DNA from 2 places in the Desmospora activa DSM 45169 genome. Region 1 is predicted to be linked to the other one. Evidence: a T-box and tRNA genes for the amino acid it is inferred to sense, from the RefSeq annotation. Region 1 holds a T-box; the other holds one or more tRNA genes.
The links. The T-box of region 1 lies ahead of C8J48_RS04085 (valine--tRNA ligase). A T-box ahead of a tRNA ligase gene usually reads a tRNA of that ligase, here a tRNA-Val.
Positions count from the first base shown of each region.

Region 1 (8,336 bases):
GGACGACCCACCCCCGCCTCTTCCATCTCGTCGATCAACGGAACAAGCGTGTTGGCCCAGTGTACAAACGATGCTTCCGCTATCGGCTCCCCGTCCATCTGAATCCGTTCGCTCCAATGATGAAGGTATGGGGAAATAAACATCCCGGTCGGATAGCCGGCCCGCTGTAATACCGAAGCGATCATCGCCGCTGTGGAGCCTTTGCCGTTGGTGCCAGCCACATGAATCACTTTTAACCGACGTTCCGGATGACCCGTTCGTTCCAATATCCATTCCATACGGGATAAACCCGGATGGATTCCGGGAGAGCAGCCCGTTTCCATCCATTGCAGCACGTCTGCTGCCGTTTTAAACAACGTTGCGTCAGCCATCTTGTTCGTTCCTTTCTTTTAACCATCAAGCAAACGCCTCTTTTATCATAACAAAAAAAGAGGGAACAGACAGGAATCCCTGTCTGCTTCCATCATTCACTTTTTTGAAGCTCCGCCAGTCGTGCCGCTACTTTTTCCCGTTTTTCCCGATATTCTTCTCCTTTTTTCCGCTCTTCTTCTACGATATGGGCGGGTGCTTTCTCGACGAATTTAGCATTGGCCAGTTTTCCTTCCACCCGTTTCACTTCTTTGTCCCACTTGTTCCATTCCGCTTTCAGCCTGGTAATCGTCTGTTCGACATCGATCAAGCCTTCCAAAGGCAGAAACAGTTCCGCTCCGGTTACAACAGCGGACATGGCCCGAGCCGGCCGTTTGAGATCGGGGGAAGCTTCCATCCGCCCGACACCGCTAAGACGATGAATGGCCGCTTCGTTGCGACGGAAAATGGCGAGAATCGCTTCCTCCCCTTTTACCAGTAAGTCCACTTCCTTTTTCGGCGGGACCTCCATTTCTGCGCGGATATTGCGAATTAGACGGATCGCTTCGATGAGAAGCTCCATCTCCTTTACGGCTTCCGGCGCTTCATAGGCGGCATCCGGTTGTGGCCAGGCGGCAACGGTGATACTTTCTCCTTTAGTGGGGAGATGTTGCCAAATCTCCTCCGTGATAAAAGGCATAAAGGGATGCAACAGCCGCAGGGATTGATCCAACACATACACCAGCACTGCCCGAGTAACCCGCTTTGCCTCCGCATCATCACCATAGAGAGGAAGTTTTGCCCATTCGATGTACCAATCACATAAATCATCCCAGATAAAACGGTATAACGTTTGACCCGCTTCACCCAAATCGTAACGATTGAGATGACGGGTCACTTCAGCCGCTGTTTGGTTGAGTCGATGCAAAATCCAGCGATCCGCCGTGGAAAACGGTCCCTTTAACGCCAATTCCTCCGCCTTAACACCCTCCAGATGCATCAGGGCAAAGCGGGAAGCGTTCCAAATCTTATTGGCAAAGTTACGGGCCGTCTCCACCCGCTCCCAGCGGAAACGTTGGTCGTTGCCTGCTGTAAAGCCTGTCATCAGCATAAAGCGCATGGCATCGGTTCCATATTTATCGATCACTTCCATCGGATCGACGCCGTTACCCAGGGATTTGGACATTTTCCGCCCCTCGGCATCCCGTACCAACCCGGTGATCAATACATCTTGATACGGCTTCTCATCGATAAACTCCAAGGCGGTAAAAATCATACGAGCCACCCAGAAATAAATGATATCGTAGCCGGTGACCAACACATCCGTCGGGTAATACCGCTTCAGATCCGCTGTATCATCCGGCCAGCCCAAGGTGGAAAAAGGCCATAGGGCAGAGCTAAACCAGGTATCCAGCACATCTTCGTCCTGGGCAAGACGGCTGCTTCCACATTGTGAACATGTGGTGGGATCGTGGCGATCGACAGTGACGGCGCCACAGTCGTCGCAATACCAAGCGGGAATGCGATGTCCCCACCACAGCTGTCGCGAAATACACCAATCGCGAATGTTTTCGATCCAGTGCAGATACGTTTTTTCAAATCGATCCGGGACAAAGCGGACCCCTTCTCCGGAACGGGTATCCGTAATTGCCCGCTCCGCCAATGGCTTCATCTTGACAAACCATTGCGTCGACAGATACGGTTCTACCACGGCACCGGTACGCTCGCTGTGGCCGACGGAGTGAACGTGGGTCTCCACCTCAACCAAGGTACCTGCTTCCTGCAGATCTTTTACGATCCGTTTGCGACACTCAAATCGATCCAATCCTTGATAGGGACCTGCTTGTTCATTCATGGTCCCCGTTTCATCCATCACCAGGATCTGCGGCAGCTGATGACGCTCCCCAATCTCAAAGTCGTTGGGATCGTGCGCCGGCGTAATCTTAACGGCTCCACTGCCAAACTCCGGATCCACATGTTCATCCGCCACAATCGGAATCTCCCGTCCTATGATGGGTAACACCACTTTTTTACCCACCAGGTGACGATAACGTTCATCTTGCGGATGAACCGCCACGGCCGTATCCCCCAACATCGTCTCCGGCCGGGTGGTCGCCACACGAATATGGCCGCTTCCGTCTTTAAGGGGATACTCCATATGATAAAGTTTGCCATCTACTTCTTTGTAGATCACTTCAATATCGGAGAGAGCGGTGCGCGCTTGTGGATCCCAGTTGATAATATACTTGCCGCGGTAAATCAAGCCTTTCTCATACAGGCGTACAAACACTTCCCGCACCGCCTGGGATAGCCCCTCATCCAGGGTAAACCGCTCCCGGGAATAGTCAACCGATACACCGATATTCCGCCATTGCTGATGAATAACGGAAGCGTAGTGCTCTTTCCACTCCCACACTTGTTGCAAAAACTTCTCCCGCCCCAGCTCATGCCGGTTCAACCCTTCTTCGCGCAAACGGGCTTCCACCTTGGATTGGGTGGCGATACCGGCATGATCCATTCCCGGCAGCCACAAGGCATCATAACCCGCCATCCGTTTCCAGCGGATCAGTACATCTTGCAGGGTGTTGTTTAAGGCGTGGCCCATATGCAGATTGCCGGTTACATTGGGCGGCGGAATGACAATCGTATACGGTTTTTTCTGCGGATCCTTCCCTGCTTGAAAAAAGCCACCCTCTAACCAATAACTGTACCATTTCTTCTCCGCCTCCTGCGGATTGTACGCAGAAGGCATCTTTGTCGGTTCCGTTGCCATGGACATCCTCCTTCAGCAAATAAAAAAAGCCCTCGTCCGAAAAGGACGGAAGACTCCGCGGTACCACCTTTATTCATCATGGGGCCGTATATAAGCCCGCCGATGCACTCAATCCCGTAACGACGGGCCCGGTCCGCCCTACTCCCGTTTCAGGCGGACAGCTCCAGGGTGACCTTCAACGAAACCGCCGGAAGACCTTGCAGCCGAGGGCCTTCTCTCTACAACAAGCGGGTATTCGTCTACTCTCCCTGTCATCGCTCTTTTGCACAAATCAATTTTGCTTTCTATTGTACCCCGCTGCGCCGTTGACGTCAAATATCCCAGCAAAAAAGGAGCGAACACGAATGCCCACTCCCTCCAATCCATGTATAAGTTCAGGTATCCTACATGCCAAAGGCTTTGCGAACGCTATCCCACATCAATTGCGGATCAGCCAAAAAAGCCAGTAATAAGACCGTACTCAGCAAAAGGAAGCTGAGGATCAATATCATCAATAAACCACGATACATACTTCGGACAGTCGATTTTACCACAGTCAAAAACCATCCCCCCATCTGGCGTTCTCCATCTGTCTCATGACTATTGTGCGATTTTTGTCGCCTCTTGTCCACCCCTTTTCCTCCTTTACCACTCGCCTAAGGACGAAATAGGCTGAAAGACCGAATCAATGGCAAGAAGAACCAAGCAATGGTATCGAGCATATAATTTGGTTAAAGGAAACATTTTTTGCATCGGGAAATTAGAGGTGGGGAACATGGATTTGATTGTTGCGCTGTGCTGGTCCGCTCTCTTGTTTGCTCCTGTCAAAATCATGGGAATGTGGCTTAAACAGCGGCAATAATGGTAACACAAAAAACGTCCCTTCCTCGATAGAGGTGGGACGTTCTCTCCGATTGAGAATAACCGCTTTCGTTTTAATGGGAATGACTTTTAGCCGCTCGCACTCCGGCCAACGCTTTTGTCTTCTTTTTTGTAACCGCTTTTTTTGTCCAGTTTTTTCGCACCCAATCTTGGAACAGCTGTAGCCGATCCACTTCTTCCTCCAATGACCGGACCAATGTCCCTTCGTCATTGCGCCAGCCGCGATAATACTGCTCAATCAAGCGCAACGGCCGTTCGGGAAAGGATAGGTGCAAGGATAAAAGGCGTTTTTCCTTTCCATTGAGAGGAAATTCGTCTTCGTATTCCGCCAACAGTGCAAAGGGATCCATCACCTCATCCCCATCCATGGGGATAAAACGGCGCAAAAAGTTGGCCACATCCACAACGGGACTATCCACTCCCGCATGATCCCAATCAATCCAGCGCCATTCTTTGTCATCCACAACCAGATTGCGGGGATGGACCTGACCGTGCGCCCAGGTGTAACGGGGAGCTTCACCGTTCTCTGCTTGAATGTATTTTTCCATCCCTTGTACGGAAAACGACAACGCTTTATTGACAAAGGGAAGATGGGTTAAAAATGCTTTATCAAAGGGCGATGGAAATTCCCGCTCCCTAGCGACAGATGCCCATTCTTCCAACCGCTCCGTAAAAGATCGCCGCCGTTTGACCTCCGCTAAGCTTAAACGGCGTCGTTCTTCCTTTTTACCGGCAGCCAACGGCAAGGAGAGACGATGAAACTGTGCTAAGCTGCGAATCACATCGGCTGCCGGCACCTCGTCTCCCTTTTTCGCCGCTTCACCATACCATGTTTGCGCAATCCAATAGCCGACATCCGTCTCCACCCCTGGCTCCCCGTCCATCGTTTTTATAAAAGGAAGCAGGTAAAGATAATTTTTCGCGGATACCTCTTGTAAGATCCTTTGGATTCGTTTCATCTCTTCATTGCGCAATGATGTCTTCTTCAGTGCAAATATGTCGTCCCCATCATGTACCTTGATCACGCCCCGTACCATCCCCACCTGGCGGGGAGACCAACCGAACCGCCGCATCACTTCTTGTATAACAGGTCCGTCGCGCTGGGCATCTAATTTCACCGTTCCATCCCCTTCCTGAAAAATGGACTACCGCCACGTCTAAAACGCGGCGGTTTTTTATCATTTGGACGGAATATAAACAACTTGGCCTTCTTCCAACACTTCGGACTCTAAGCGATTAAGGTGGACAATCTTGCTGGCCGGGATCTTATATCGATCCGACAGGGAATCGATGGAATCATTTTTGTGGACGATCACCATACGCAGCTTGACAAAACGGTCTTGTTCTTCGTTTAGTATCCATTGGGCCCATTCAAGATTGGAATTCTTATTCTTCTCCTCCTCTTGTGCGTCCTCGGTGCCGTAATCATCCGTGTAATCATCCGATTCAGCGGAAGGCTCCTCCTGCTGCGGTGTATGATCCTCCGTCTCTTCAAACATCCGCTCAATTCCAAAGCGAGTTCGCTCGTCGATTTCCAATTGCTGTAGGTCAAACTCACCAACTTGAGGCATCCGCAACGGTCGAGGAAAGGGAAGAACCTCCTGCCGATCCTGTTTCGGTTGGAAGGGATGAAAGTGGACAGGAGGAGCGTCTGCATCCCCTTCTTCCTCCCCGATCTTTTCCACCTGCCCGTCAGCTTCTTCCGGAGCTGGCTCCACTTTCTTCTCTTCTTGCGTTTCGGTGTCATCCTGTTCATGAAAAGATTCCGGTTCAGCCGGAACATCTTCTTCTTGATTGCTCAGTTCTGCCTCTTCCGGTGATTCTTCTTCAAGTCGGGCCACATGAACAAACTCATACTCATCCTGCTCTCCCTTGTAGTCCCCGATGGAGTCTTGATCCCATTGGATTTCTCCCTCCGAGGGAACGGTAAATGTGGCTACCTGTGAGGGAACCGTTTCAAGCGGTTCCTCCTCCACTTTCTCCTCTGTCTCCTGAATAAATCCGTCGATGGTCAACAACGCCTCAATCTGCAATTCAAAGGGCGACAACACTTTGTAGTCAAACGATTCAATTTCAGAAGCGATATTTTCTAAATCGACCCGCTCCGTGGGAAGGGTAATCTCCACCGGAATCACATAAGCAATCTCTGCCGGTTGGGTGTCTCTTTGCTCCTCTTGTGGCTCCTCACTTCCATTCGGGTGAGTGTCAAACTCTTGTTCAGGCTGATACGTACCGTTGAGACGAAGGTAACCCTGGATTTTCAGATGAGTTTCTTGATCTTCGATTTCGACATCCGGGTAGAGGTCCAGTTCCAGGAGGGTGCCGATCCCCGGTTGTTGGGGATGGAGCCGAACCTTTTCCGATATGTCGAAGCGGAGCTGGTTAACCTTGCTCCCCGCCAAAACAATCCCCCCTCAGGACAAGATTGACGAAGAAACCGATGAACTTCCTCCTGGCCCCGCCTCCCACCCGGGAAGGGAGACGGGTGGACGAAAGCCACAGGTTTACGACTGTACTGTAACTATATGCGGGCGCTGGACGGATATACCCTGTCCGGTGAAGGGGGTTATAAATCCTGTAGTAACAGAGAACCGATGGTTGGGTAGACGAGAGAAGGTGCCTACAAAAAAGCCCGTCCTTCAAGGACGGGTCGCTTTTTTATGATGCTATCCTCACAGTTGGGCCAAGGCGTGGCGATTCGCTTCCAAAGTGCGCTCAATATCATCTTCGCTATGAGCGGTGGAGACAAACATTCCTTCAAATTGGGACGGGGGCAAGGAGATCCCTTGATCGAGCATATGGCGGAAATAAGCAGCAAAACGGCGTTGATCCGACTGCTTTGCCTGCTCATAGCTGCTCACTTTCTCTCCGGTGAAAAAGAGGCAGACCATGGAACCTACCCGGTTGATATGGTAGGGAATTCCCGCTGCTTCCGCATTCTCCCGTAAGCCTTGTTCCAGTCGAGAGGCCCGCACCTCCAGGAGTTCATACTTAGCTTGATCCATTTGTGTCAGCGTCATCACACCCGCCGCCATCGCCAATGGATTTCCCGACAACGTTCCCGCCTGATAGACAGGGCCGGAAGGAGCTACCAACTCCATAATCTCCCGTCGGCCGCCATAGGCGCCCACAGGCAACCCGCCACCGATCACTTTCCCCATCGTCGTCAAGTCCGGTTGGATCTGGTATAAACCTTGGGCCGAATAGTAGCCCACCCGGAAGCCAGTCATCACTTCATCAAAGATGAGAAGTGATCCATAGTGTTCCGTCAGACGTCGCAATCCCTCCAGAAAATCGGGAACAGGCGGAACGACACCCATATTGCCTGCTACCGGCTCCACAATCACCGCCGCGATATCGTGACCAAACTTTTGAAAAGCAACGCGAGCACTATCCAGATCATTATAAGGGACAGTCAAGGTATGTTGGCCAGTGTTTTCCGGAACACCAGGACTGTCCGGTAGGCCCAACGTCGCCACACCGGAGCCTGCTTTAATCAACAGACTATCAGAATGTCCATGGTAACAACCTTCAAATTTAAGGATTTTATTCCGTTTGGTATATGCCCGTGCCAACCGCAGCGCACTCATGGTTGCCTCGGTACCGGAATTCACCATGCGCACCACTTCCACCGCAGGCATACGCTCCGTCACCAACAAAGCCAATTCCGTTTCCAGCTGTGTTGGTGCTCCAAAGCTGGTTCCCTTGACGGCGGTTTCCCGCACGGCCTCCACTACGTCGGGATGTGCGTGACCCAAAATCAACGGACCCCAGGAACAAACATAGTCGATATATTCGTTGCCATCCACATCATAAACGCGGGAGCCGTTTCCCCTTTCGATGTAGAGCGGGGTCATCTCCACACTCTTAAATGCGCGCACCGGGCTATTTACCCCACCTGGAATCACTTGTTTCGCTTCGGCAAACAGGCTGGCGGATCGATCATGGTTCCGTGCCACCAAATCTTCCTCCTTCTCAAGCGAATGTAATATCTTCCTTGTAATGTTAGAGAGCTTCTACTCCCTCCAACATCCCGCGACCATTCATGCGGGCTTTTGACCGTGGACCCACTGCCACCACTTGAATCAGGACCTCGCCCCTCAATACTTTTCCTCCCGGTGTCTCCATCGTTAGGATCAATTCAGGACTTCCGTAGTAAAAACAGTCATCTAAGCGATCCGCCGACTCCGCATTCAACCCTTCCACCATCACATACCAACTTTTTAGGTTATACGGGCCCGGCATATCCAAAATCAGTTCCGCCTCTTCAAATTCAATCGTAAACCGCTGCTGCTCAGACTCAGCCAACATCCCTTTCAGTGTATAGTTCTCGGACACCTGGGTTCCTCCCCGA
Region 1 is NZ_PZZP01000001.1:837,337-845,672, reverse strand. It holds gene C8J48_RS04090 (bifunctional folylpolyglutamate synthase/dihydrofolate synthase) at 1-371, opposite strand, end outside; gene C8J48_RS04085 (valine--tRNA ligase) at 464-3,121, opposite strand; T-box leader at 3,160-3,385, opposite strand; gene C8J48_RS04080 (hypothetical protein) at 3,505-3,732, opposite strand; gene C8J48_RS04075 (phosphotransferase) at 4,036-5,100, opposite strand; gene C8J48_RS04070 (LysM peptidoglycan-binding domain-containing protein) at 5,161-6,384, opposite strand; gene hemL (glutamate-1-semialdehyde 2,1-aminomutase) at 6,655-7,941, opposite strand; gene C8J48_RS04060 (hypothetical protein) at 7,988-8,320, opposite strand.

Region 2 (8,336 bases), on a different contig from region 1:
TGAGGCAAAGACGGAGCATGTAACAGGAGTGGAGATGGAAGCATTGACCGCTGTTAGCGCGGCGGCTTTAACCCTTTACGATATGTGTAAAGCGGTGGATCGATCGATGGTGGTGGAAGAAACCCTACTGGTGTACAAGAGCGGCGGTAAGAACGGGGATTATCATCGAAAATACCGTCCACTGCTGAGCGATCATCAATCTTAACATGGTGAAAAACCATCAGAACCGTGATGTTCAGGTGGTTTTTTTGTTGTGAAAAATATATTCTGTAAAGTCGGCTGATTTTTTATTTGAACGGTTTAATTTGGCAGGGTTTTTTGAAAATATTATAGAATTATCCTTGTGGAAAGGAGAGGGTGGGGTAAAAAAGGGGTGAGAGTGTTTGGGTGGTCTGCTTCGCGTATGGGTATTAGACCCGGTAGAGCCACTATTGCACGGTGTGGCATGGATGTTGCAACAGGAGGATCAGTTTTGTGTAGAGGAGACAATTTGGAAGCCGGAACAGTTGGAACAATTGCTGATCAGAAGGGTGCCCTTGCCGGATGTGTTCGTTTTTGGCTGTGCTCAGGGTCATGACGGGGTTGAGTGGACTAAATTATCCCATTTGCCAGTGCCCGTGGTTGTGATCTCGGAAGAGGAGGAACGGGTGGAAAAGTGGCTACATATGTTCCATGGGAGAGCATGGGCCCTAACGGTGCGCAGCCGTGCGTCCGAATTATTTTTTGCCTTGTGGACGGTAAGCCGGGGCGGTTGCTATATCAGTCCCAGTTTCACCGATCAAATTCAACTGCCGTTACGATTCCTTCGGCGCAAACAGTCCCTCGTTTCTCCGCCGCTTACTCCGATGGAAAAACAAGTGGTGATGGAGTTGGTCAAGGACCTTACCAATCAGGAGATTGCCGATCAGTTGGGAATCAGCCGGCGAACTGTTGACTCTCATATCGCGTCAGCCATTCGCAAATGGGGGGTTAATTCCAGGGTAGGTCTAGCAGTGCGGGCTGTGGAAGAAGGTTGGGTACCGATTGAAAAAACAGCGGAAAAGGATTCGCTTCCTACATTAACCGTTTAACCCTTTTTCTAATAAATGAAAATATTTGAAAGAAAAGAGGAGAAAAGAGATGGCAACCAAATATGGGATGAAAGGTTTGACATGGCTGTTGGCGTTTCTGTTGGTAATGCCGTTGGTATTTCAACCTGTGCAAGCGGACGCTTACAATTGGACACGCACCTTAAAGCAGGGGGATAGCGGTGCGGATGTTAGAGAGCTTCAGATCCGGGTTGCCGGTTGGGCGGCAGACGGTCCCAGTCGTACGTATGTGGCTGTAGACGGGCAATTCGGTCCGGCAACAGATGCGGCAGTGCGGCGGTTTCAGCGCGCTTATGGTCTGGCTGCGGATGGCATTGTCGGACCCGCTACACAACAAGCGCTCAATAATTTGGAAGCTGCTGACGGCTCCACCCGCCATTTCAACTTTAGTGAATTTCATTCCAAAGATGGCAGTGGATTTAGTGGCGGCAAGGTGGACTCCACCACCGTGCGGGAAAATGTGCGCCGGTTGATGTGGAAGCTGGAAGCGGTCCGCAAAAAAGCAGGCGATTCCCCGATTACGATCAATTCCGGTTTTCGCAGTATCAACCATAACAGCAATGTAGGCGGCGCTTCCAACAGTATGCATCTATATGGGGTGGCTGCAGATATCGTCGTCAGTGGAAGAACTCCGGCACAAGTACGCGATATCGCCAAATCGAGCGGCTTTAGCGGCATTCAACGATATAGCTCGTTTGTCCATGTGGATAGTCGCATTGAATACCCCTACGGATCCCAATCCTGGTGGTGGGTCGACTAAAGTATAACCCAAGATGGTTGACTTGATTCAGTTCGATCATTCATTTGAAGAAAGCATTGTTGCGACCCGTCAACGATGCTTTCTTCACTAAAAAATATGGTTGACGAGCAAAGTCAACCTGTGCTAAGCTGTTAAAGCACTCAAAGAGGGGAAGATTTTTTACAATCAATGCCCTAAAAAAATCAAAAACCCTCTTGCAAATTGGATCTCTATCAATTATAATTAATCATGTCGCTTTTGGAATGGTCCTCTGTAGCTCAATGGTAGAGCGTCCGGCTGTTAACCGGTAGGTTGCAGGTTCGAGTCCTGCCGGAGGAGCCAGTTGCGGAGAGATACTCAAGAGGCCGAAGAGGACGGTTTGCTAAACCGTTAGGGGGTTTTATGGCCCCGCGCGGGTTCGAATCCCGCTCTCTCCGCCATATCGCTCAAGGTAGCTCAGATGTAAGGCCCGTTGGTGAAGCGGTTAACACACCAGCCTTTCACGCTGGCATTCAGGGGTTCGAATCCCCTACGGGTCACCAATTCAAATAGAAGCCTACGCTTTGTGCAGGATAAAACCATCCGTAGCGACAAAGTTGCAGACAGGCTTCTAAGGACGGTTAGCTCAGGGGGAGAGCACCTGCTTCACACGCAGGGGGTCGGCGGTTCAATCCCGTCACCGTCCACCATAACGCGGAGCTGTGGTGAAGTTGGAGTTCACGCCGGCCTGTCACGCCGGAGGTCGCGGGTTCGAGTCCCGTCAGCTCCGCCATTTTATGGCGGCCATGGCGAAGTGGTTAACGCACCGGATTGTGGCTCCGGCATTCGTGGGTTCGATTCCCACTGGTCGCCCCACTTTAATAATCTCCCTGTATGATGGGGAGTAGCCAAGTGGTAAGGCAGCGGACTTTGACTCCGTCATGCGCAGGTTCGAATCCTGCCTCCCCAGCCATTACCATGAGCCATTAGCTCAGTCGGCAGAGCACCTGACTTTTAATCAGGGTGTCCCAGGTTCGAGTCCTGGATGGCTCACCATGATTATCGAATTAAAATATCGGAAGTACTAAAAAAGTTGGTAGCCTTGGCAGTAGCCTTGTCGCAGACCGCTTTTTTTATGCCGATGAAAACATAACCTAACACAAACCCTTGACTATATGACAAAAGAGAGATCCCGCAAAAAGGGGTCTCTCTTTTGTTTTTTGAGATTCCAATCGCCCCTAAATGCGGGATTATGAGGTGGTTAGCTCCAATTCTGTTTTGGACAACTCTCAAGTTAAGGCTGCGCCATCGATGAGATGGTGTGAAGATAAAAGGGACCTGAAAGAACCATGCTCTCAGGCCTCTTTCTATAGTGGGTTGATCGTATTTCTTACAGCTTTTCGCCGTTGGTGGCGATCACCTTTTGATACCAGTAGAAACTGTCTTTTTTGGAGCGGGTCAGGGTGCCGTTGCCGTAGTCGTCTTGATCGACGTAAATAAACCCGTAGCGTTTGGACATCTCAGAGGTGGAGAAGCTGACGAGATCGATCGGTCCCCAGGAGGTGTAGCCAATTAGGTCGACCCCGTCTCCGACGGCTTCTTTCATTTGTTGAATGTGCTCTTTTAGATAGGAGATACGGTAGGGATCGTGGATACTGCCGTCCTCCTCCACTTTGTCAAAGGCGCCAAGGCCGTTTTCAACGATGAAGAGCGGTTTCTGGTAACGTTCGTAAAACAGGTTGAGCAAGGTGCGAAGGCCAACCGGATCGATCTGCCACCCCCAGTCCGATGCTTCCAGATAGGGGTTTTTCAGTCCGGAGATCAGATTGCCGACGGCCTCTTCCCCACTGCTTTCCGGACGAGCCGACACGGTGGACATATAGTAACTGAAGGAGATAAAGTCGACGATATGCTCCTTTAGGAAGGCATCATCCCCTGGCTCTTTATTCAATTGGATACCATGTTCAGCTAAGAAACGTTCCGTATAAGCGGGATATTCGCCTCGCGCTTGCACATCGGTAAAAAAGAAAGTGTTACGTTGATCCTGCAGGGCGGTGAAGACATCCTCCGGATGGCTACTATTGGGGTAGTTGATGATGCCGATTACCATACAGCCAATTTTGGCTTCGGGGCTGATCCGGTGGCAGGCTTCCACGGCTTTGGCGCTGGCGAGAAACTGGTGGTGTGCCCCTTGGAATTTCGTTTGTAGCAGGTTTTCTTCTGTTACCTGATCCCGCAGGATGCCAAGGCTGATGTAGGGAGCCATCAGCAGAGAGTTGATCTCGTTGAAAGTGATCCAGTATTTTACTTTGCCTTTATAACGGCGGATGACTGTTTCCGCATAGCGGGCGAAAAAGTCAACCAACTTACGGTTTTGCCAACCTTGGTACTCCATGGACAGGTGAAGCGGCATTTCATAATGGGAAAGGGTTACCACCGGTTCAATACCGTGTTTATGCATTTCGTCAAATACCCGATCATAGAAGGCGAGCCCTTCTTCGTTTGGCTCTATCTCGTCTCCCTTGGGAAAAATACGCGACCATGCGATTGAGATGCGGAAAGCCTTAAAACCAAGTTCTTTCAGAAGGGCGATATCTTCTTTATACCGGTGATAAAAATCGATGCCAAATCGTTTTGGAAAGACTTTTTGCGACTGGTTTTGCAATACTTCCTCAATCTCAGATGAGGTGGGGAAGGGGAATTTCATGTGTTTACGGTCTTCCAGTTTTACATACTCCACTACATCCGCTGTTGAGAGGCCTTTTCCTCCTTCGTTAAAGGCACCTTCCGCTTGGTTGGCGGAAATCGCTCCACCCCACAAAAATCCTTCGGGAAATTTCGGTTGAAAGCTCATAAAAATCCTCTCCTTTGATGATTATTGGATGATGGAAATGAGGGAGTTGCCCGGTTTGACGTTGCCGTCATCGGGGCTGACCACATCCAGGTAATCGCCGGCGTTGGTGATAACGATCGGAGTAGATAAATCATAGCCGGCGTTGGCGATCGCTTTTCGATCAAAGCTGATCAGTAATTGTCCTACCTCTACATGGTCCCCTGGTTTTACATGGCTGTGAAAAAAGCGGCCATTCAATTTTACGGTATCAAGGCCGATATGCATCAGCACTTCGATCCCTTCCTTTGTTGTCAGGCCTACTGCATGACTGGTGGGAAAGACCGATTGGATCGTTCCCTGGGCTGGGGCGTATAACTTTCCTTCGATAGGGACAACGGCTACTCCTTTCCCGACCGCTCCAGAAGAAAAGGCGGCATCTTTCACGTCTTTTAGGGGCACGATCACGGGGCGAAAAACCTGTCAACGAGAAATCTTGGTATTAAGACTGAATCGAATTTAAGAATAGCTTAAGACAACATATTTGAACCTTGAAAGGAAGAGTGATCCATTTTTCATCGATCGACTTCATTTTATATAATGAAATTTATTTTACCGCTTGACTCCATCTATCTATCCATGTTATTATTTTTCTTGTCGATGCGAGGCGCACATTTCTCCGGCCTAACGCAAAACAATTCGCCATCCCTTTAAAACTTGAGCGAATTTCATGCGTGACCCCGAAAAAGATGCGTTGCATAACTGCTGGAAACAGCGTCATTACGCGGGTGTGGCGGAATTGGCAGACGCACTAGACTTAGGATCTAGCGCCTCTGGCGTGGGGGTTCGAGTCCCTCCACCCGCACCAAAGTCAAAATGACATGCGGTCGTGGTGGAATAGGCAGACACGCTATCTTGAGGGGGTAGTGGCCGCAAGGCCGTGCGAGTTCGAGTCTCGCCGACCGCACCATTTTATTATGACGCCGGTTATTCGCTTCCGGGGTGTGGCTCAGCTTGGCAGAGCGCCTCGTTCGGGACGAGGAGGTCGCAGGTTCAAATCCTGTCACCCCGACCATTATCCCATATTATTATGCGGGTGTAGTTCAATGGTAGAACATCGGCCTTCCAAGCCGAATGTGAGGGTTCGATTCCCTTCACCCGCTCCAAACCGACCGCAGCGATTTGCTGCGGTTTTTTCGTATATTGCTTTTTGGTGGGGGTGAAGGAAGTGGATGAATTTGAATTGATCCGCCAGTTGTTACATCAAAGGAACACGATTTCTCCCGATTCGGGGGTTGAGGTGGATGCCGGTGATGATGCGGCGGTGATCCGTCATCGCCAGGGGATGTCGACGGTGTTTACCTGTGATACGATGGTGGAAACGGTCCATTTTCTTCCGCAGACCATGGATGCTACATCGATCGGATGGAAGTGTTTGGCGGCCAATATAAGTGATGTAGCGGCGATGGGAGGGATCCCTACCTATGCCTTAGTCTCCTTGGGCGTACCGGATCAATGGGAGTCATCTGCGTTGGAAGCGATCTATCAAGGGATGGATATGCTGGCACGCCAGCATGATGTGCGCTTAGTTGGTGGTGATACCGTGCGCTCTCCCCGCCATTTGGTGCTTACGATTACACTATTGGGGGAGGTAGAGGCAGGGCAAGCATTGCTTCGCTCTTCTGCCCGAGCGGATGATATCGTGTTTGTGACGGGACCCTTGGGGGCATCAGCTGCAGGACTGGATCGGCTGCTTCAGGCCTCGGATGGGAATCAGGCATATCCCGGTTTAATCGTCGCTCACCAACGCCCCCGACCGCAGGTGGATGTAGGCCGTTGGTTGTTGGAGAGCGGGGCGCGGATCGCGTTAAATGATATCAGCGATGGTTTGGCCCAGGAGGCTTACGATATCGCCGTAGCTAGCGGTGTAACAGTGGTTCTTGAAAAAGAGCGGATTCCCCTGAATGATGAAACACGCGCTTATGCACGGGAAAAAAAGATTGATCCCGTGGAGTGGGCGCTTTTTGGGGGAGAGGATTTTCAGTTGGTGGGAACGGTTTCTGCACCGAAATGGGAACTGATTTGCCGTGGAGCCCAAGAGCGTGGTTTGCAGCTAATCCCGGTTGGACGGGTGGAAGCAGGGAGGGCAAGGGTAGACTATATCGATGAAGAGGGGCGGCGAGAGCTGACCCAACGGGGTTTTAACCATTTTCGTAAAGGGTGACACTAAAGATGTCTAGGTTAGAGGCCGAATGGGTCACACAGAGCCCACAGGAGACGCAAGCATTAGCCGCCAAGTTGGCAACACGTCTTCAATCCGGGGATGTTCTTACACTAGAAGGGGATCTGGGTACGGGCAAAACAACTTTTTCCCAAGGTTTGGCCCAGGGATTGGGGATTTTGGAGCCGATCGACAGCCCCACCTTTACCCTGATCAAAGAGTACCACGACGGGCGACTTCCCTTGTACCACATGGATGCCTACCGGCTGGAGGAGGAGGCGGAAGAATTGGGATGGGACGAATACTTTGAGGGGGATGGTGTCTGTCTGGTGGAGTGGGCCAGTCGGATTCAATCCTGGTTGCCGCAAGCGCGGATTGCGATTCAGATTGAGCGACTGGATGAAAATAGTCGCCGTATCCACATAACGGTACCCTCCGGTTATGAGGAGCGCTTGTTAAAGGGGTTATAACACATGAAAATGCTGGCACTGGATACCTCCACCCTGGTGTTGGGGGTGGCGGTTATAGACGGGGAGCGCCTATTGGGTCAAGTAACTACCAATTTACATAAAAATCATTCGGTTCGATTGATGCCGACGGTATCTCATCTATTGCAGGAGTTGGAGCTAAAACCGGCAGAGCTGGAGGCGATTGCTGTCGCCCGTGGACCCGGTTCCTATACTGGTGTTCGCATCGGTTTTACTACTGCCAAAACGATGGCATGGAGCCTCAATCTGCCGTTGTATCCCATATCCAGCTTGGTTGCGTTGGCAATGAACGGCAATCGCTTCCCTGGTGGGATTATTCCCCTTTTTGATGCACGTCGTAAGCGAGTATATACCGGTTGGTTTCAAGGGAGAGAGGGTTTGGTGACTCCTGTCGTGTCAGAGCAGGTGATCGCTATCGACGCTTGGTTGGAGAGACTGAAAGGAAACGGCCCCTTTTTGTTTTTAGGGGATGATGTAGAAACATTTCGTACAGAAATTGAGGAATTTCTGAGGGATGAAGCCGTGTTTGGTTCACCGGGGGAAAATGCGGTTCAAGCCGCACATTTGGGCCTGTTGGCACTAGAGGAAGCCCGTGCCGGAAAGCCGGGGGCGGGAGCCGATGTAGGACCTGACTACCTACAATTGACTGAAGCGGAAACCAAGTGGCTGCAAGCCCGGCAGAACGGAGTGAAGCCTGATGGCCCCACCGGCGGTTAGTTTCCGCCCGATGACGGTTGCCGATATCCCTGAAGTGATGCAAGTGGAAGAAGCTTCTTTTTCCGCTCCCTGGACACGGCAAGCGTTTTTCAATGAATTGTGTCACAATCAATTTGCCGATTATACGGTAGTGGAAAAAGCAAAACGGGTGATCGGCTACATCGGGATGTGGCTGATTGTTAACGAAGCCCATATCACCAACATTGCCATCGCTCCCGACTACCGCGGGCAAGGGATCGGTAAGGAAACGATGGAGTATGCGATGAAACGAGCT
Region 2 is NZ_PZZP01000004.1:61,461-69,796, reverse strand. It holds gene moaC (cyclic pyranopterin monophosphate synthase MoaC) at 1-205, shown strand, start outside; gene C8J48_RS17450 (helix-turn-helix transcriptional regulator) at 384-1,070, shown strand; gene C8J48_RS17445 (D-Ala-D-Ala carboxypeptidase family metallohydrolase) at 1,120-1,848, shown strand; tRNA gene C8J48_RS17440 (tRNA-Asn) at 2,095-2,169, shown strand; tRNA gene C8J48_RS17435 (tRNA-Ser) at 2,175-2,267, shown strand; tRNA gene C8J48_RS17430 (tRNA-Glu) at 2,294-2,369, shown strand; tRNA gene C8J48_RS17425 (tRNA-Val) at 2,442-2,516, shown strand; tRNA gene C8J48_RS17420 (tRNA-Asp) at 2,523-2,599, shown strand; tRNA gene C8J48_RS17415 (tRNA-His) at 2,607-2,682, shown strand; tRNA gene C8J48_RS17410 (tRNA-Gln) at 2,705-2,779, shown strand; tRNA gene C8J48_RS17405 (tRNA-Lys) at 2,787-2,862, shown strand; gene C8J48_RS17400 (glycoside hydrolase family 1 protein) at 3,197-4,660, opposite strand; gene C8J48_RS17395 (PTS sugar transporter subunit IIA) at 4,682-5,104, opposite strand; tRNA gene C8J48_RS17390 (tRNA-Leu) at 5,421-5,504, shown strand; tRNA gene C8J48_RS17385 (tRNA-Leu) at 5,520-5,606, shown strand; tRNA gene C8J48_RS17380 (tRNA-Pro) at 5,635-5,711, shown strand; tRNA gene C8J48_RS17375 (tRNA-Gly) at 5,729-5,802, shown strand; gene thiL (thiamine-phosphate kinase) at 5,865-6,860, shown strand; gene tsaE (tRNA (adenosine(37)-N6)-threonylcarbamoyltransferase complex ATPase subunit type 1 TsaE) at 6,869-7,327, shown strand; gene tsaB (tRNA (adenosine(37)-N6)-threonylcarbamoyltransferase complex dimerization subunit type 1 TsaB) at 7,331-8,062, shown strand; gene rimI (ribosomal protein S18-alanine N-acetyltransferase) at 8,043-8,336, shown strand, end outside.
Region 2: it has a tRNA-Val gene. The T-box ahead of C8J48_RS04085 (valine--tRNA ligase) is inferred to sense a tRNA for this amino acid. The anticodon was not compared.